4 regions of the Kitasatospora sp. NPDC057738 genome follow, and region 4 is predicted to be linked to each of the others. Evidence: riboswitches for the same ligand, from Rfam matches in the RefSeq annotation. Region 4 holds a riboswitch; each other region holds the start of a gene.

Region 1 (4,618 bases), on a different contig from region 4:
CAGTCCTCCCGGCCGCTCGGCCCGAAGGGCAGGTGGCGGGTGACCTCCGGGTCGCCGAACAGCGCGTGCAGCGCGTCCACGTCGCCCTCGGTGAGGTGGTACTCGCGGACGGCCAGTCGCGGGCCGGTGAGTCGTACGGGGACCATGGCTGCCGACCCTATCCCCGCCCGGCGGCTACCGTTCGGACTATGAACGACGAAGACCTGCGGCTCGCCCCCCGCACCAAGGCCGCCGACCTGCTCGCCTGGGCGGCCGGGCAGGACCGCGCGCCGGTGGCCGAGGCGCCGCTGCGCGCGGTGCTGGCGCTGCTGGAGCTGGGCGACGGCAGGATGCACGACGGCTGGCCGGAACTGACCTCCGACGCGGTGGAGCACCTGCTGTACGAGCGGCTCCACCTGTACGTCCAACCCGCACCCGAGGAGGACCCGCTCGCCTACGGCGACGCCGTCCGGCTGCTGATCGACCACCAGCGGGCGGCCCGGCGGCTGAACGCCAAGCGCCAGGAGCGGCTGCACGAGGAGGCCGAGTGGCAGGGCGAGGTCGCGGCCGGGCTGCTGCGCCGCGCCGACCTGGTGACCTGGCCCCGGCTGTACGCGGTGCTGCTGCACGCGTACGGGGTGGACGTCACGGACGGGGCGGCGGTGCGGGACTGGCTGGCCGGCTTCGCGGAGCTCGCGGAGGAGGACCGGCTGGCCGCGTACGAGGCGCTGGTGCCGGCCGGCTGGCTGGACGAGCCGGACGAACAGGGCTGGGGCCCGGGCCGGGTGCTGTCGGTCGGCATGGCCACCGACGGCGCCCGGCGGCTGCTGGAGCAGGGCCTGATGCGGCGCAGCTACCGCAACCTGGCCGAGCTGACCGCGCAGGGGCGGCCGATGCCGGACGAACTGGCCGGGGACTTCGGGCAGTTCGAGGAGGCGGCGGTCGACGCTGCGCTCGACCTGTTCGGCGGGTGGACGGTGCCGGGACTGCCCCGGCTGCTGGTGACGGAGTTCCCGGAGCTGGCGCCGGAGCCGGGCCAGGAGGAGATCGAGGCGTACCTGGCGCAGCTGCCCGCCGAGGAGTGAGACCTCGCACGAAGGCCCCAGCCCGGAGCGGCTGCTCCGGGCCGGGGCCTTCTCGCGTGCGCGTCGGGTTCTCTCGCGCGGGTGCGCGGACCTCTCGCGGGTGCGTCGGGTTTCTCGCGCGGGTCAGGGGTTGAGGCCGCGCTGCTGGAGCCAGGGCTCCGGGTCGACCGGGGCGCCGCCGCCGGGGCGGACCTCCATGTGCAGGTGCGGCCCGGTGACGTTGCCGGTCGCGCCGACCTTGCCGATCTGCTGGCCGGGGGCGACCTTGCCGGAGCCCTTGGTGATCGAGGAGAGGTGGCAGTACCAGATCTCGGTGCCGTCGGGCAGGGTCTCGACGATCCGGTAGCCGTACGAGCCGGCCCAGCCGGCCGAGGTGATGGTGCCCTGGCCGAGCGCGTAGACCGGGGTGCCGGTGTCGGCGGCGAAGTCCAGGCCGGTGTGCAGGTTGGCCCAGTAGCGGGCGCTCTGGCCGTAGTGGGCGGAGAGCCGGTAGTCCTTCACCGGGAGGGTGAGGGCGGCGGCCTTGACCCGCTCGGCCTCCTCGGCGGCGCGCTTGGCCTCGGCCTCCTTGGCGACGGCCTTGGCCTCCGCCTCCTGCGCGGCCTGGAGCCGGGCAGTCTCCTCGGCGGCGGTGCGCTGGCTGTCGGCCTGGTGCTGGATGCGGGCGGCGAGCGCGAGGCCGGGGTCGGCGGAGAGGGCGACCGGGGTCTCGTCCGGGGCCTCGACGGCGGGGGCGGCGGCCGGGGTCGCCGAGGCGAAGCCGGTGGCGCCCAGGGTGGCGGCGACGGCGGTGACGCCGAGCAGTGGGGAGGCTCCGCGGGTCTGACGCGGCATCCGGTGGCGGTTGGTCTCGACCTCCGCGGGGAAGTCCTCCGGGCCGAAGGCCTCGGGGCCGTCCGTGCCGGGGTGGTCGAGGAGCTGGGTACCGGCTGCGAAGCCGGCCGGGTGTGCCGGGGTGTGCGTCGACGCCACGGAGGCGCGCTCCTTTCCTTCCTTCGCGCCTACCGGGTTAGCTGACGGGTTCGGAGCAGGAAGGTCTCCTACGGCTGGGCCGGAGCCCCGCCGATTCACCCCAAGGAACATGGTTCCCCGGCTCCCTGACCTGCCCGGAGGCGGGTCGGCGGGATTAGGCGACGGCGCACGGTGCCGTCTGGGTACGGCGTTGACAACCGCGCTGCGTTATCAAACGTTAATCCTAGGAGGCTCTGATTCCAAGCCATCCGTTCGGAGCAGCCTAGGGCAAAGTGATCGGACGTCAACGAACGACACCGGCGAACACCCCCCTCGCGCACGGCCCCATCTGAGTACTCCTACTCATGTGCGCCCCGGCCGGGCGGCCACATCCTGGCGCCATGAGCACATCGATGCAGACCCGCACCACGGCCGCGTACCACATCCAGGCCGTCCTCTCCTTCGCCCTGTCGGGCGTCGCCCTCGCCGTCGGGATCGCCTACCTGCCGGTCGGCGGATGGACCAGGGCCTTCCTCGGGATCGGCCTCCTCTACACCGTCACCTCGGCGTTCACCCTGGCGAAGGTGATCCGGGACCGGCAGGAGTCCAACGAGATGGTCACCCGGGTGGACCAGGCCAGGCTGGAGAAGCTGCTCAGCGAGCACGACCCGTTCAAGGTGGAGGGAGTCTGATCGCTCCTTCCTCTCCTCCCGCTCCTCCCGCTCCACCCCTCACCCGGCCGTTCGCTTGACGGCTAAGGCTATTAGCCTTAGCTTTATGGCTATCGGCCCGCACGCCGATGTCCCGCACCGGCGGCCCGAGGAGGACCCCATGAACGGCACCATCACCCCGAGCACCCAGTACCTGACCGTTCCCGGCGGCCGGATCGCCTTCGACGACACCCGGCGGGGCGACGGCACCCCCGTCGTCCTGCTCCCGGGCATGCTCGACAGCCGGGCCGCCTACCGGCACCTGCGCCCGCTGCTCGTCGCCGCCGGCCACCGCGTCGTCACCGTGGACCTGCGGGGCTTCGGCGAGTCCTCCGTCGAGTGGGACGACTACGGCCCGGCCGCGATCGCCGGCGACGTCCTCGCCCTGCTCGACCACCTCGGCATCGAGCGCGCCGTCCTCGCCGGGAACTCCTACACCGGGGCGACCGTCGTCAGGGCCGCCGGGGACGCGCCCGAGCGGGTCGCCGGGATCGTCCTGCTCAACGCCTTCGTCGAGAACCCGCCGCCGGGCGCCCTGATGCGCGGCGTCATGGGCCTGATGGGCGCCGCCCTCGTCCACTGGCCGGCCTCCTGGGGCTTCTACCTGCGCCGGATGGCCTTCCCGGGCGCCAAGCCCGCCGACTTCGACGCGTACGTGGACGGACTGGTCGCCGCGCTGCGCACCCCGGGGCGCAAGACCGCCACCCGCGGGTACGTCCACGGCGACTCGGCGCCGGTCGGCTGGACGGCCGCGGTGCGGTGCCCGGCGCTGGTGGTCATGGGCAGCAAGGACCCCGACTTCCCGAAGCCGGAGCTCGTCGCCGACCGGCAGGCCGCCGCGCTCGGCGCGCGCAAGGTGATGATCGAGGGGTCTGGGCACTACCCGATGGCCGACAACCCGGCGGCCACCGCCTACGCCCTGCTGCCGTTCCTCGCCGAGCTCGGCTGAGCCCCGCCCGGCCCCGCCGCCCGTTCCTGCCCGACCCCGCCCGATCCACCCGACGTCATCCGTACGGAGAGCCCGAACCCATGCCCCGCGTAGGACTGACCCCCGACCAGGTCGTCGACCACGCCCTCGCCCTCATCGACGAGCAGGGCGCCGAGGCCCTCACGCTGGCCTCCGTCGCCGCCCGGGCCGGGGTCGCCACCCCCTCGCTGTACAAGCACGTCAGCGGCGGCCTCGCCGAACTGCGGCTGCTGATCGCCGTACGGGTCACCGGGGACCTGGCCGACCGGCTGGCCGAGGCGGCCGTCGGGCGCAGCGGGGACGACGCCGTCGCCGCCGTGCTGCGTGCCTACCACGCGTACGCCACCGCGCACCCGCACCGCTACAACGCCCTCCCCCAGGCCCCGCAGCCCGACGACGACCTGGCCCGCGCGGGCGCCCGGCTCGTCGGCGTGATCATCGCCGTCCTGCGGGAGTACGGCCTCGAAGGTTCCGAGGCGATCCACGCCGCCCGCACCGTCCGCTCCCTCGCCCACGGCTTCGCCTCCCTCACCACCGCCGGCGGCTTCCGGCTGGCCGAGGACCTCGCCACCACCCACGACCGCCTCATCGCCACCCTCACCACCGGCCTCCGCGCCTGGCCCGCGCAGGAGGCCGGCGCGGACGGCCACCTCTCCGGTGCCGGTGGCGGTGCCGGTGCCGGTGCCGGTGCGACGGCCCGGTCCCCGTTCACCTCTTGAGGAACCATTCACCGCTTGGGGAAATGGGGTATTAAGGGTCAGTGCCCCTGGAGCCCGCCGACAGTCCGACCGCGCGCAGTGCGATGCGCTGCGTGCGCCTGCTGCTCGGCTGCACCAGCGCCGCCGAGCTGCTCGGCACCGTACTGGCCGAGGGCCCGAGCTGGATCACCGGCGAGGGGTCCGCGCTGTACCTGCTGGACTCCGCCG
Region 2 (4,618 bases), on a different contig from region 4:
GTCCTCGGCGATGCCGGCGTACTGGTCGGCGATGAGCATTCCGGAGGCGCCGGCGGCGGCGAACCGGCGGGCGAGTCCCGCGCCCGAACCGCCGTCGAGGACCGCGATGACGACGACTGACCCGCTGACCCGCATGGCCTGCTCCTCCCTGTGGACGACACCGCACCGGCGCCCACGCGTACTGCGGAGGATCGTAGGCACGTCCTGACCCTCCGCAACAGGGATTACCCCGCAGGTGACCAGGCTCACGCCCGCACCGCGGCCAAGAGTCGGCCAAGAGCTGTCCATTGACCGTCCGCGGACAGTCAACGGGCCGTCCATGAACCGTCCATGGGCCGTCCACGGAACATCGGCAGGACGGCCGCGGACCGTCGGCGGGAGGAGCGGCGGCCCGCCGGAGCGGGGCGTGCCCGTCGCACCGGATACGGTCGGTCCATGCCAGCTCAGCCCGACTCCGCCCGGCCCGCCGCCACGCCGTCCGACGCCACCGCCCCGCAGCTGTTCACCTGGGAGTTCGCCTCCGACCCGTACCCCGCCTACGCCTGGCTGCGCGAGCACGCCCCGGTGCACCGCACCACGCTGCCGAGCGGGGTGGAGGCCTGGCTGGTGACCCGGTACGCGGACGCCCGGCAGGCGCTCGCGGACAGCCGGCTGTCGAAGAACCCGGCGCACCACAGCGAGCAGGCGCACCGCACCGGCCGGGTGGGCATCCCGGGGGAGCGGCAGGCGGACCTGATGACCCACCTGCTGAACATCGACCCGCCGGACCACACCCGGCTGCGCAGGCTGGTGTCGAAGGCGTTCACCCCGCGCCGGGTGGCGGAGTTCGAGCCGCGGGTGCAGCAGCTCACCGACCGGCTGATCGACGGCTTCGCGCAGCGCGGTTCGGCGGACCTGATCCACGAGTTCGCCTTCCCGCTCCCCATCTACGCGATCTGCGACCTGCTGGGCGTGCCGGCCGAGGACCAGGACGACTTCCGGGACTGGGCCGGGATGATGGTGCGCCACACGAAGCCGGGCCACGGCGGCGGGCAGCGCGGCGGCGTGGGGCGGGCGGTGAAGCGGATGCGGGCGTACCTGCTGGAGCTGATCCACCGCAAGCGAGCGGACCTCGGGGACGACCTGATCTCGGGCCTGATCCGGGCCAGTGACCACGGTGAGCACCTGACCGAGAACGAGGCCGCGGCGATGGCCTTCATCCTCCTGTTCGCGGGTTTCGAGACCACCGTGAACCTGATCGGCAACGGCACGTACGCCCTGCTGCGCAATCCGGAGCAGCGCCGGTTGCTGCAGGAGTCGGTGGCCCGCGGGGAGAGCGCGCTGCTGGAGACCGGGATCGAGGAACTCCTGCGATACGACGGGCCGGTGGAGATGGCGACCTGGCGGTTCGCGACCCGTCCGCTGACCATCGGCGGGGTGGACATCCCGGTCGGCGACCCGGTGCTGGTGGTGCTCGCCGCGGCGGACCGCGACCCGGCCCGGTTCGCGGCCGAGAACACCCTGGACCTGGCCCGGACGGACAACCCCCACCTGGGCTTCGGGCACGGCATCCACTACTGCATCGGCGCTCCGCTCGCCCGCTTGGAGGGTCGTGCCGCGCTGACCACGCTGCTTTCCCGGCTGCCCGATCTCCGGCTCGCGGAAAACGCGGACGACCTGCGGTGGCGCGGTGGTCTGATCATGCGTGGGCTGCGCGAACTCCCGGTGGAATTCAGTCCGGAGCGCCGTTCCCCGCACGCCTCTCCGCAGACCCCTCCGCACGCTCCTTCGCAGGCCTCTCCGCAGGCCTCTCCGCACGCTCCTTCGCAGGCCTCTCCGCAGGCCTCTCCGCACGCTCCCGCCACGCCTCCGACGTGCTGAGATCGCCCTGACGGGACGTCGCGAACCACCTGCCGACGGGGGTGTGAACACCCATCAATCCGGACATAACACCGCCGTTGGTAGGCGATCGAACACGCGCCGTAATTATTGTGTGATATCGACGATATGAGCTTGTGATTGGTCTGATGATCTGTCTACTCTCCCTGGAGTTCGCAGCTGCGGACCTCGTACGCGGAACGCCGAGTCCTGCCCGCCGCGTCACGGGAAACCGACCAGAACCCTGGGCAGGGGCGGGGGAACCAGGTTTGTTGCCGTCTCCCCACGGCTTGGGGTGAAGCCGCCCGAGCGGAATCGTTTCCGCATACGGCGGCCGGGCCACCTCCCGGTCCGAACCCGACAGCTCACCTCGCAGGCGTGCGGAGAGGGACCTCTTCATGCTGTTCGTTGGAACTGGCCGTCACCGTCGTCGCACCCAGGCCGAGAAGGCCATCGCCGTCGCCGGTGTGGCCGGCGTCGGACTCGCGATGCCGCTCCTCACCGCCACCGGCGCCTCCGCAGCCCCCGCCTCCACCTGGGACGCCGTCGCCCAGTGCGAGGCCGGTGGCAACTGGAGCATCAACACCGGCAACGGCTTCTACGGCGGCCTCCAGTTCACCTCCAGCACCTGGAAGGCGTACGGCGGCACCGCCTACGCGCCGCAGGCCAACCAGGCCAGCAAGGCCCAGCAGATCTCGGTCGCCGAGAAGGTGCTGGCCTCGCAGGGCCCGGGTGCCTGGCCGGTCTGCTCCCAGAAGGCCGGTCTGACCAAGGGCGGCGCCCCGGCCGCGGTCGACACCTCCTCGGACGCCAAGCCGCAGTCCGCGCCCAAGCAGCAGACCCCGAAGCCCGCCGCCAAGCCGGCCGAGAAGCCGGTCGCGCAGCAGCCCGCCGCCCAGAAGCAGGCCTCGAAGCCCGCCGCGCAGCCGGTCCAGCAGGCCGCCCCGCAGCAGCAGGCGCAGCCGCAGACCCCGGGCTTCTCCGGCAAGGCCGGCTGGGACGCCGACGCCAAGGTGTACTGGTACCAGAGCAACGGCGCCTGGTACTGGACCAGCCACCAGAGCGTCTACCAGCAGTACGCCGGCCAGGCCGCCGCCCAGCCGCAGTACGCCCCGCAGGCCGCGCAGTCGGCCCCGCAGGCCACCGGCCACGACTACACCGTCCGCGCCGGTGACACCCTGTCGACCATCGCCGCCGCCCAGGGCGTGTCCGGAGGCTGGCACGCGCTGTACGAGCAGAACCACGGCACGGTCGGCGGCGACCCGAACCTGATCATGCCCGGCCAGGTGCTGCACCTCGGCTGAGCCGGCCCGCTCGACGCCTGCCCGCCCGCCGCCGGCCCGCCCGCCGCGCCCGGTGCCGACGCCGCCTCACCCCGCCGTCCGAAGGGGACCGGTCCTACCGGTCCCCTTCGTCCGCATTCGACCGCTCCGGTGGGACAAGCTGGGACAAGCAGGTGAACTACCGGTGGGTAGTGGGGCCACACGCTGAGACGGGACCGAGGCGGACGTGGCCCCGGGAGCCCGGGCGGTTAGGCTCTGGTCGTAACGACTCCGCAATCGTCCTGCTGACAGCACCACCGTCAGACCGGACCCTGCTTCCGCAAGGAGATGCCTCGTGCCGTCCATCGATGTCGTCGTAGCCCGTGAGATCCTCGACTCCCGCGGCAACCCCACGGTCGAGGTCGAGGTCGGCCTCGACGACGGCAGCACGGGTCGTGCCGCTGTCCCGTCGGGTGCTTCCACCGGTGCCTTCGAGGCGCTGGAGCTGCGTGACGGTGACAAGAACCGCTACTTCGGCAAGGGCGTCGAGAAGGCCGTCCTGGCCGTCATCGAGCAGATCGGCCCGGAGCTGGTCGGCTACGACGCCACCGAGCAGCGCCTGATCGACCAGGCCATGCTGGACCTGGACGCCACCCCGGACAAGTCCTCGCTCGGCGCCAACGCCATCCTGGGCGTCTCGCTGGCCGTCGCGCACGCCGCCTCCGAGGCCAGCGACCTGCCGCTGTTCCGCTACCTGGGCGGCCCGAACGCGCACGTCCTGCCGGTCCCGATGATGAACATCCTCAACGGTGGGTCGCACGCGGACTCCAACGTCGACATCCAGGAGTTCATGATCGCCCCGATCGGCGCGGAGTCCTTCTCCGAGGCCGTCCGCTGGGGCGTCGAGGTCTACCACACGCTCAAGGGCGTGCTGAAGGAGCGCGGCCTGTCCACCGGCCTGGGCGACGAGGGCGGCTTCGCCCCGAACCTGGACTCCAACCGCGAGGCCCTGGACCTCATCGTCGAGGCCATCGAGAAGGCCGGCTACGTGCCCGGCCGTGACGTCGCGCTGGCCCTGGACGTCGCCTCCTCCGAGTTCTACGAGGACGGCGCCTACCAGTTCGAGGGCAAGGACCTCACCGCCGCCGAGCTCATCGAGTACTACGCCGAGCTGGTCGCCGCCTACCCGCTGGTCTCCATCGAGGACCCGCTGGACGAGTCCGACTGGGACGGCTGGAAGGCCATGACCGACAAGCTGGGCGACAAGGTCCAGCTGGTCGGCGACGACCTGTTCGTCACCAACCCGGCCCGCCTGGCCCGCGGCATCGAGACCGGCACCGCCAACGCGCTGCTGGTGAAGGTGAACCAGATCGGCTCGCTGACCGAGACCCTGGACGCCGTCGAGCTGGCCCAGCGCAACGGCTACCGCTGCATGATGTCGCACCGCTCCGGCGAGACCGAGGACGTCACCATCGCCGACCTGGCCGTCGCCACCAACT
Region 3 (4,618 bases), on a different contig from region 4:
ACCACCGGGTACTCGTCGTACCCGGCGATCCGAACCGCCAGTTCGGCGGCGGCGGTCAGCCGCTCCGGCCCGCCGGAGGCGGCGAGCACCAGGTTGCGGTACCCCGCCCCGGCCACCGGCAGCCCGGCCCACGGCGGCGCCGAGCGCGCCCGTTCCGCCAGCGCGGCGGCCACCTCGGCGTGCCGGTCCGCCGAGCGGGCCGCGGGCGCCGCCGGGGCGGCCGGAGGCAGCGACAGCTGGGCCAGCCCACCGGCCGCGAGCAGCAGCGCGCCCCGCCGGGACAGCGTCCGGCGGGGGCGGGAGCCGGATATACCGGCGGGGCCAGTGGGGTCGGCGGGGCCGGACGGCGGGGCGTTCAGAGCCGGACCACCCCGGAGACCGGCATGGCGGTGACGCTCTCGTAGCGGACCTTGGCGCCCGGGCGGGGGGCGTGCACGATCACGCCGCCGCCGGCGTACATGCCGACGTGGTGCATGTCCCGGTAGAAGATCACCAGGTCTCCCGGTCGCGCTTCGGACAGGCTGACCCGCTGCCCGGCGTACGCCTGGGCCTGCGAGGTGCGCGGCAGGGTCACTCCGGCCTGCCGCCAGCTGTAGTACATCAGACCGGAGCAGTCGAACGCGTGCGGGCCGGTGGCCCCGTAGACGTACGGGGAGCCGATCATCCGCACCGCGGCGGCCAGCGCGGCGGCCCCGCGCTCGGAGGCGGGCGGGGCGGTGCCGAGGTCCAGCCGGTCGGTGCCCCGGGTGGCGCGCTGCTCGGCGTCCCGGGCGTCCTGGACCGTCAGCCGGGCCCGCTCGGCGGCGCCCAGACCGTTCAGCAGCTTCTGCGCCCTGGCCAGCCGCTGCTGGATCTGCTGCTTGCTGTCGGCGAGCGAGCGGCGGGTCCGGTCCAGCTCGTCGAGCTTGCCGGCCGCCTCGGTCCGGCGCTGGTCGAGCCGGCGCTGCCGGGCGACCAGCTCGTGCAGGGTCTCCTGCTGGCGCGCGGCGGCCTGGCCCAGGGCGCGGGCGCGGGACAGGTAGCCCTCCGGGTCGGGCGAGAGGATGAGCTGGGCGGTCTGGGTCATCCCGCCGCCGCGGTACTCGGCCCCGGCCACCGTCGCGAGGTCGCCCCGCAGCCCGTTGAGCTGGTCCTGGGCCACGGCGATCTCGCCCTGGAGGATCGTGGTCTCGCCCTGGAGCCGCCGCTGGGCCTCCTGCGCCGCGTTGGCCTTCTCGGACGCCTGCTCGGCCTCGTCGTACAGCTGTTCCACCTGCGTCTTGACGTCCTGGCGGTCGCCCGGGTCGGGGCTGCCGGGGGCGGCCTGGGCGCTGCCTCCGGCAGCCACACCCAGGGCGGTGGCGGCGGCCGCGGTCAGCACCAGCGCCCGGGCGAGCAGTTGGGAACGGCGGTGCACGGGCATGGCGGCAGCGGCTCCAATCCTGCGGCGCGGCTCCCGCCGCCGCACCGGGACGGGCGGCCGTCGAGCGGGAGTCCGGTGGCAGACGTTAGCGAGTCAGGGCAAGCGAGTCCAAACCCCTGCCAACCCGAATATTCAGGCTGTTGTCGGACATTTGATCGGCCCTCGGGAAAAGCCGCAGGAAAAACCGCAGGCCCGGCCTCCCCTGGGGGAGGCCGGGCCTGGAAACGTCCGAGCGGTGATCAGACCCGCACGATGGAGGCCAGCGGCATGTTGGTGACGGCCTCGTAGCGCACCGACGCGCCCGGCTTGGGCGCGTGCAGCACCTGGCCGTTGCCCGCGTAGATGCCGACGTGGTGGGCGTCGGTGTAGAAGATCAGCAGGTCGCCGGGCTGGGCCTGGGAGATGTCCGAGCCGATCCGGGTGCCGGCCGAGGCCTGCGCCTGCGAGGTGCGCGGCAGCGACACGCCCGCCTGGTTGAACGCCCAGACCATCAGGCCGGAGCAGTCGAAGGAGCCCGGGCCGGTGGCGCCCCAGACGTACGGGCTGCCGATCTTGGAGGCGGCGGCCGAGAGCGCGGCGGCGCCGCGCGAGCTGCCCGGGGCCACCTTCACCGGGGAGGAGGCGGTCGAGCCGGCCGAGGCGGTCGAGCCGGCCGCGAGGTCGCCGCGGCTGTTGTCGCGGGAGGCGCGGTCGGCCTGCTGCTGCTGGGCCTGGGCGGCGTCGGCCTTGGCCTTGGCGTCGGCCGCGGCCTTCTCCTCGGCCTGGCGCAGCGCCTGGCGCTCCTGCTCGGTCAGCGTGTTGAGCAGGTCCTGGGCCGCCTTCAGCTTGCCCTGGACCTCCTCCTTGGAGGCCTTCAGCTGCTGGGTGGTCGACTCCAGCTCGGCGAGCTTGCCCTGGGCCTCGTTGCGGTCCTGGTCGAGCTTGCGCTGCTGCTCCTGGAGCTCCTTCAGCTGACCCTTCTGGGTGCTGCCGGCCTGGTTCAGCGCGTCGGCCTGGCTGAGGAAGGTGTCCGGGCTGGAGGAGAACATCAGCTGGACGGTCGGGGATATGCCCCCGTTGCGGTACTGCTCGCCGGCGATCTCGGCCAGGCCGCCCTGGAGCTCGGTGACCTGGGCCTGCTGACGGGCCACCTGGTCCTGCATGCCGGAGACCTGCTTCTCCAGCTCCTGCTGCTTGGCCTGGGCCGCGTTGTAGTTCTCGGTCGCGATCTCGGCCTGCTCGTTGAGCTGGTCGACCTGCCCCTTGACCTGTTCCTTGGTCGGCTGCGGGTCGGCGTGGGCGCCTTGCGCGGAGAGGACGACGGCTGCCGCGGCGACACCGGTCAGGATCGAGACCCGGGCGCGGCCTGCGGGCTTGGGACGACGATGGGACGCCACGAAGGCGGACTCCTTCTTCCTACGTCCGCCTACCGGGTGAGCTGACGGGTTCGGGCCGGAAGCATGCCCTACGACGCCTCACGGCCGTTCCATCGGCCGACCTGGCGTCGATTCACCCCGGAGGAACGTGGTTCCCCGGCTCCGCTCCGCAGCGCCCCCAAAACACTGGGCTCCCCTGTCGGGCAGTCGCTTCGACCTGCCCCGCTGCCTCACGAACTCGACGGTAACCACCGCCGCCACCCTGGCTGGGCGATCGACAGTGCGGTGGTTCAGGGCACGACCCTAGTAACTGAACCGTGATCGGTTCAAATCCTTGTCAGAAAAAAGACCAAAGATTTCCCAAGTTCTTCTGTGAAAATGACCGATGGTGACCACTGGCACACAGATGGCTGATCAGTTCTCAGCATGTGGTCGCGAAGGGACGGAAAGCCGAACGCCACCCCCGAACGAGGGGTGGCGCTTTTCACAGCCCCCGGAAGGGCCCCGCGGGCGTGTCGGGCCGTCAGACCCGGCGGATGGTGTTGATCGACATCGCGTCGGCCTTCATCACCTTCACCACGTCACCGGTGTGCGGCGCGTGGACCACCATGCCGTTGCCGATGTACATCCCGACGTGGTGCATGTCGTTGCCGTAGACCACCAGGTCGCCCGGCTGGGCCTGGTCCAGCGAGGGCACCCGGGTGCCGTAGTGGCCCTGCTCCTGCGAGGTGCGCGGCAGCGAGACGCCCGCCTGCCCGTACGCCCAGACCATCAGGCCCGAGCAGTCGAAGGTGGTCGAGCCGGTGGCGCCCCACACGTACGGCGAGCCCTGCTTGCTCATCGCCTTGGCCATCGCCACGGCCGCGTAGCCGCTGGCCGGCGGCAGGCTGCTGAGGTCGACCCGGTCGCTGCCGCGCGAGGCGCGGTCGTCCTGCGCCTGCTGGGCCTTCAGCGCGGCGCGGTCGGTGGCGCTCAGCGAGTTCAGCAGGTCCTGGGCGGCCTTCAGCTTGGTGTTGACGTCCGCCTTGGCCTGGTTCAGGTCCTTGGTGGTGGTGTCCAGCGAGGCGAGCACGGCGGAGGCCTCGACCTTCTCCTGGTCCAGCCGGCGCTGCTGGTCCAGCAGCCCCTTGAGCGCCTCGGCCTGGCTGCTGCTGGCCTGCTGGACGGTGGAGGCCTTCTCCAGGTAGCCGGACGGGTCGGAGGTGAGCATCAGCTGGACGGACGGGTCGATGCCGCCGGTGCGGTACTGCTCGCCCGCCACCTCGGCGAGGCCGCCCTGGAGCTGGGTCATCTGCTCCTGGCTGCGGGCCACCTGGTCCTGCAGCTGGTCGGCCTGCTTGCGCAGCTGGTCGGCCCGCTCCTTGGCGCCGTTGTACTTCTCCGCCGCCTGCTCCTGCTCCTCCTGGAGCTGGTCGATCTGCGCCTTGACGTCCGTTTTGTTCGGCTGCGGCGCGGCGTGCGCGGCCACCTGGGCGGAGAGGGCGACCGCGGTCGCAGCAGCAGCGGTGAGCACGGAGATCCGCGCGCGGCTCGGCTGCTTGGGACGGCGGTGGGAGGCCAAGGGTCCTGCTCCTTCTTCCAACGGACTCACCTGATGGGATGAGATTCCGGAAAATAGGTTTGACGCCAGACCCTAGTGAAGATCTATCCGTTTTGCCACTCCCCCGAAGGTGTGAACTCCGGTCCGCACACTGACGACACGGGACCCGCACACCATCCCGGAACCACTCCTGACCAGGCATCGCACGGCCGCTCGGGGTCAGGGGCGCGCCAGCCGGTTCAGCAGCAGCACCGAGGCCACGGGGCGCGCGCCCGCCTTCCGCACGCCGTCCGCGACCTCCCGGTCGGTGGACACCACCAC
Region 4 (4,618 bases):
GTCGGGCGGTCAGCCCTCCTGGGCGGTGGGGCGGTCGACGGTCGGTCGGTGCCCGTCGGCCGCCTCGCCGGTACGGGTCTCGGTACGGCGGCCGCGGGCCAGGTAGTCGCGCAGGACCAGTTCGACGGCGTCCTGCGGGTTCTTGGTGCCGGAGAGCAACATCGCGTCGATCGCGAGGTTCGCGTCGAGGGTGACGGTGACCTGGGCCATGTGACTCCTCCTCGGGTGCAGAGCAGCAGCATGCCCGTTGGGGCGGGGATTCACCACGGGGATTCGTCGTGGGGATTCAGCAGGGGCTTCGCCATGGGGATTCGCCGTGGGGATTCAGCACGGAGCTTCACCGCGGGGATTTGCCACGAGGTACGGCCGGAGGCATGCCGGAACCCCCGGGGAGGAGCGACCAGACTCTCCCCGGGGGCGTGGGCGGTCAACGTTCGGACGACAGCTGACAGATGATGAAATCTGTTATCTGTCAGCTGTTATCCGTCGTCCGCCGTCCGTCGGCTGTTCGCCGTTCTCAGACCCGGCCGGCGAAGTCCGGGGCCCAGTTGGCGATGCTCTGCTCGCGGACGCCCGAGCTCGGATTGGCGGCCTCGACGTACTTGCCGTTGCCGACGTAGATCGCGACGTGGTAGACGCCGGAGTCCTTGCCGTTGTTGGACCAGAACAGCAGGTCGCCCGGCTGGAGGCTGTCCAGCGAGACGTGGGTGCTGGCGGCGGCCTGGTCGGCGGCGACGCGCGGGACGGAGACGCCCGCGGCGCGCAGCGCGGCCTGGGTCAGGCCGGAGCAGTCCCAGCCACCGTTGCCGGTGCCGCCGTAGACGTACGCCTGACCGACCTTCGACTCGGCGAAGGAGACCGCGGCGGCCATGCTGCCGGTGGCGGCCGGAGTCTGGGTCTGGGTCTGGGTCTGGGTCTGGGCCGGAGCCTGGGTCTGCGGAGCGGGCTTGGCGGCCGGCTTGGTGGACGGCTTGGCGGCCGGGGTCTGGGCCTGCGCGGTCGGCTGGGCGTTCACGGCACCGCCGTTCGCGGACTGGCCGGACTTCTGCGAGCGGTCGAACCAGGTGAAGTCCGAGCCGGACTTGCCGGTGGCGGACTGGCCGGCCTGGGCCTGGCCGTTGCCGCCGAAGGACAGCTGCTGGCCCGGGTAGATGCTGTCCGGACCCTCGGTCAGGGTGCCGCGGTTGAGCTCGTACAGCCGCTGCCAGCCGCCCTGCACCTTGTGCTGGTCGGCGATCGCGGACAGCCAGTCGCCCTCGACCACGGTGTAGTCGCCGTTCTGGGCCTGCTGCTGGCGCTTCTGGACCCAGTCGCTCCGGTTTCCGGAGGCGGTGGAGTCGGTGCTGGCCTGCGTGCCGTCCTGGGCGGGCGCGGCGGGCTTGGCGGCCGGGGCCTGGGTCTGCGGAGCGGGCTTGGCGGCCGGGGCGGCCGGCTTGGCGCTCTGCGCGGGCTGCGCGGGCTTGGCGGTGGTCGAGCCGGCGGTGGAGCCCGCCGAGGTGTCGACGGCGGCCGCGGCGCCGCCCTTGGTGAGGCCGGCCTGGACCGAGCACACCGGCCAGGCGCCGGGGCCCTGCGAGGCGAGGACCTTCTCGGCGACGGCGATCTGCTGGTCCTTGGTGGCCAGGTCGGCGCGCGCCGCGAAGGCGGTGCCGCCGAAGGCGGACCAGGTGCTGGAGGTGAACTGGAGGCCGCCGTAGAAGCCGTTGCCGGTGTTGATGCTCCAGTTGCCGCCGCTCTCGCACTGGGCGACCTTGTCCCAGGTGGCGACGGTGGCGGCGGAGGCGGTGCCGGAGGCGATGCAGGGGACGGTGAGGCCGACGCCCGCGACGCCGAGGGCGGCGATCACGCGACGGGTGCGGCTGGACAGACGAGTGCCGTTGGTGGGCAGCATGAAGACGCGGTCCTCTCCCACGCCTGCGAGGTGAGCTGTCGGATTCGGGCTGGAGTTGCCCGGCCGCGCTGTGGGCGCGGCTTCACCCCTAGCCCTGGACCGTTCCGGAGATCGGTCCGGGGCGACTTACCTGTGGGTCCCCCGCTCCTGCCGTGGTGCGATTTCGCGCTGCCAGGACATCCGACGGCAGGACTCGGCGTCGCGGATGAACCGGGTTCGTGTGGTCACGAACGGGGAGCACGTTAATCAGACTTAAGTTCAAACTGCAAATGGCTGTGATGCGCATCACGGTTTAGTGGGAACTGCCAAAATTGCCGCTCTCCATGATCGTAAATGATCGTTTTCAAGCAACCCTGTTGTGGAAGCCCACAACTGGCAGCACTTCAGAAGTGGTGTGACGGCGCGTCGAATCGCGGGCCGGAGCGCCCCGGCGGATGATGCGGCGGCTGTGGTGCGAGCGCCCGCGACCGCGTTTCCTATTTCCTTTCAAAAAGGCCAGAACGGACATTCCACTTCGCCGCCGTCCGACTTCCGCGCGGGACGGCCACGGGCGGGCGGAGCAAAACCGAAGGGCCCGGAACGCATGCCGTTCCGGGCCCTTCGGAGCGCGCGAACCGGCGCGCGACGTCGACTACCGCCCTGCGGGCCCCTGGGAGGCCGCGTGGGCGCCGCGGACGCCCTCCAGGGCCCCCTCGGCCTCGGCGGCGGCCGCCGCCTCCGCCTCGGCCCGTGCCAGGTCCTCCGGGGACGGCGCGGGCAGCGCCGCCAGGTAGGTGGAGGCGATCAGCTGGCCGACCGACGGGTACGAGCCCAGCGGCGCGGCCGACGGGCAGCCGGTCTCCTCGGCGGCGGTGGCGAGCAGCTCGGAGTCCGCCTCCGGGCCGATCACCAGCGGGGCCAGCGCCGGGCGCTGCGAGCCGGTGTCCCTGAGGTGGTTGACGGCCGCGGCCACCGAGCCGGGCACGTCGAGCGCGGCGGCGACGACCGGCACGGCCAGTCGGGCGGCCAGCAGCACGCCGGTGATGCCGGCCGCCGCGGCCGCGTCCTCGCCGCCGACGGTGGTCAGCACCACGCCGTCCGCGGCGGTCGCGATGGCGAACAGCCGGGCGCGGTCGGCCCGGGCCAGCCCGGCCTCGGACAGCCGGACGTGCACGGCCTCGGCCAGCAGCGGGTGCGGGCCCAGCGGGTCGGTGACGGGCGCGCCGTACTCGGCGGCGAGCGCGTGAAGCTCGGTCAGGAAGGTGTGCGGGCCGGGCACCAGCGGGACCAGGACGGGCGTCGGCAGCCCGGCCTCGGCCGCCATGGCCAGCAGCTCGGCCACGGTGCGGTCCTCGCCGCCCGCGCCCTCGCCGCCGTTGCCCGGCAGGTAGCCGACCGCGGTCCGGACGCCGTTCTGCTCGGTGCGGACGATCGAGAGCAACTCCTCGACGACCGAGCGGGACTCGGGCCCGGCGGTCGCGGGCACGGCGAGCACCAGGGCCGGGGCGCCGGCCGGGATCTCGGGGCGCTCGGGACGACGGTGGCGCCCCCGCGCACGGGAGCCTGGAGTACGGACGGGCAGTGGCGCGCCCGGGATGGCTGCGGTGCTCATGCCGGAGATCGTAGGACATCTGCCCGTCCGGCTTGCAGTCGGCTGCCGAGTGGGTTTCACGCGGTCGCGGTCCGGAGCCCGGTGCGTCTCCGGCGCCGGTCCGGGCACTTTGCCTACAATCCGGACATTCCGCTCCCAATCCCCGCGCGACCGCCGGTGGTTGCCTCGACGCGACCCGAGGGGGCCGGCGTTGCACCTGGGGCGCGTGAGATGTCTCACAGCATGAGGATGGTTTGACGGAGGGTCACGGGGGTGCGACTCCCGGCATTCGAAGATCAACATTCAGCGGGGAGGCGCTCACGGCCGGTTATCGCGCGCCCGACGATTCATCGGCTATGTCCGTTTACGTACCGTCAGGAGAAGGGTCCGTGAAGAGTTCGCGGCTGCGGACAAAAGGCCACGTGCACCTGCAACGTCCCGTGCTGATGCACGTGCACTGCAGCTATCATCGCGTCAAGTGAGGCGTTGTGCCGGACCGGTACGGGGCCGGTCCGTTCGTTTCGACGGTGCCGGGGGCGCCGCGCTGGACGACAACTCCGGAAGCTCTTCGGGAGATTTCTATGCACGACTCGCAGGACACGCACGGCTCGTACGACACCTACAACGGGATGGCCGCCGCCGATCTCCAGGGGGTGGTCTGGCAGAAGAGCCGGCACAGCAACTCCCAGGGCAACTGCGTCGAGTTCGCGGCCCTGCCCGGCGGCGATGTGGCGATGCGCAACTCGCGGTTCCCGGACGGCCCGGCCCTCATCTACACCCGGGCCGAGATCGCCGCCCTGCTGCTGGGGGCCAAGGACGGGGAGTTCGACCACCTGGCGGTCTGACCGACCGCCGTGCTCCATCATCGGGGGGCCGTCGTGGGTGCCGACACCACGACGGCCTTTGTCTTTGTCTCTTCCGGGGGCCTCTTCACCGGCGGTCTCCGCTTCGGGCGCGTCCGCTCCGGAGGTGTCCGCACTGGACCGGAAGTCCTCGGCGGGGCCGGGTGGAAGGGCCCGGGGTGCGGTCCTCCCGGGGCTTCCGTCGACCGGCCGTGCGCCGCCCGGCGCATGGTCCGTCCTGGGCGCGCGGCCCGCTCGGGTCGGGGGATCCGTTCGAGTCGGGGGCCCGGCCGGGGCGCACGGCCCGTCCTAGGC

What was found. A riboswitch is a leader RNA that binds a small molecule or an ion and turns the genes downstream of it on or off. The one in region 4 is predicted to bind cyclic di-AMP.
Region 1: linked by a shared signal. The riboswitch ahead of ACFVGO_RS30145 (M23 family metallopeptidase) and the one ahead of ACFVGO_RS16105 (transglycosylase family protein) in region 4 are both predicted to bind cyclic di-AMP.
Region 2: linked by a shared signal. The riboswitch ahead of ACFVGO_RS26925 (transglycosylase family protein) and the one ahead of ACFVGO_RS16105 (transglycosylase family protein) in region 4 are both predicted to bind cyclic di-AMP.
Region 3: linked by a shared signal. The riboswitch ahead of ACFVGO_RS29895 (NlpC/P60 family protein) and the one ahead of ACFVGO_RS16105 (transglycosylase family protein) in region 4 are both predicted to bind cyclic di-AMP.

Annotation. Positions count from the first base shown of each region.
Region 1 is NZ_JBHVJT010000068.1:9,793-14,410, forward strand. It holds gene ACFVGO_RS30135 (GNAT family protein) at 1-146, opposite strand, end outside; gene ACFVGO_RS30140 (hypothetical protein) at 189-1,064, shown strand; gene ACFVGO_RS30145 (M23 family metallopeptidase) at 1,188-2,036, opposite strand; cyclic di-AMP (ydaO/yuaA leader) riboswitch at 2,049-2,207, opposite strand; gene ACFVGO_RS30150 (YiaA/YiaB family inner membrane protein) at 2,417-2,707, shown strand; gene ACFVGO_RS30155 (alpha/beta hydrolase) at 2,847-3,674, shown strand; gene ACFVGO_RS30160 (TetR/AcrR family transcriptional regulator) at 3,755-4,411, shown strand; gene ACFVGO_RS30165 (SpoIIE family protein phosphatase) at 4,453-4,618, shown strand, end outside.
Region 2 is NZ_JBHVJT010000055.1:15,487-20,104, forward strand. It holds gene ACFVGO_RS26915 (SDR family NAD(P)-dependent oxidoreductase) at 1-135, opposite strand, end outside; gene ACFVGO_RS26920 (cytochrome P450) at 436-1,860, shown strand; cyclic di-AMP (ydaO/yuaA leader) riboswitch at 2,082-2,250, shown strand; gene ACFVGO_RS26925 (transglycosylase family protein) at 2,256-3,161, shown strand; gene eno (phosphopyruvate hydratase) at 3,475-4,618, shown strand, end outside.
Region 3 is NZ_JBHVJT010000067.1:14,708-19,325, forward strand. It holds gene ACFVGO_RS29885 (hypothetical protein) at 1-173, opposite strand, end outside; gene ACFVGO_RS29890 (NlpC/P60 family protein) at 356-1,402, opposite strand; gene ACFVGO_RS29895 (NlpC/P60 family protein) at 1,642-2,778, opposite strand; cyclic di-AMP (ydaO/yuaA leader) riboswitch at 2,789-2,942, opposite strand; gene ACFVGO_RS29900 (NlpC/P60 family protein) at 3,281-4,318, opposite strand; gene ACFVGO_RS29905 (NYN domain-containing protein) at 4,517-4,618, opposite strand, start outside.
Region 4 is NZ_JBHVJT010000025.1:13,550-18,167, reverse strand. It holds gene ACFVGO_RS16110 (hypothetical protein) at 10-210, opposite strand; gene ACFVGO_RS16105 (transglycosylase family protein) at 518-1,912, opposite strand; cyclic di-AMP (ydaO/yuaA leader) riboswitch at 1,899-2,069, opposite strand; gene ACFVGO_RS16100 (hypothetical protein) at 2,523-3,482, opposite strand; gene ACFVGO_RS16095 (DUF397 domain-containing protein) at 4,043-4,306, shown strand; gene ACFVGO_RS16090 (ATP-binding protein) at 4,613-4,618, opposite strand, start outside.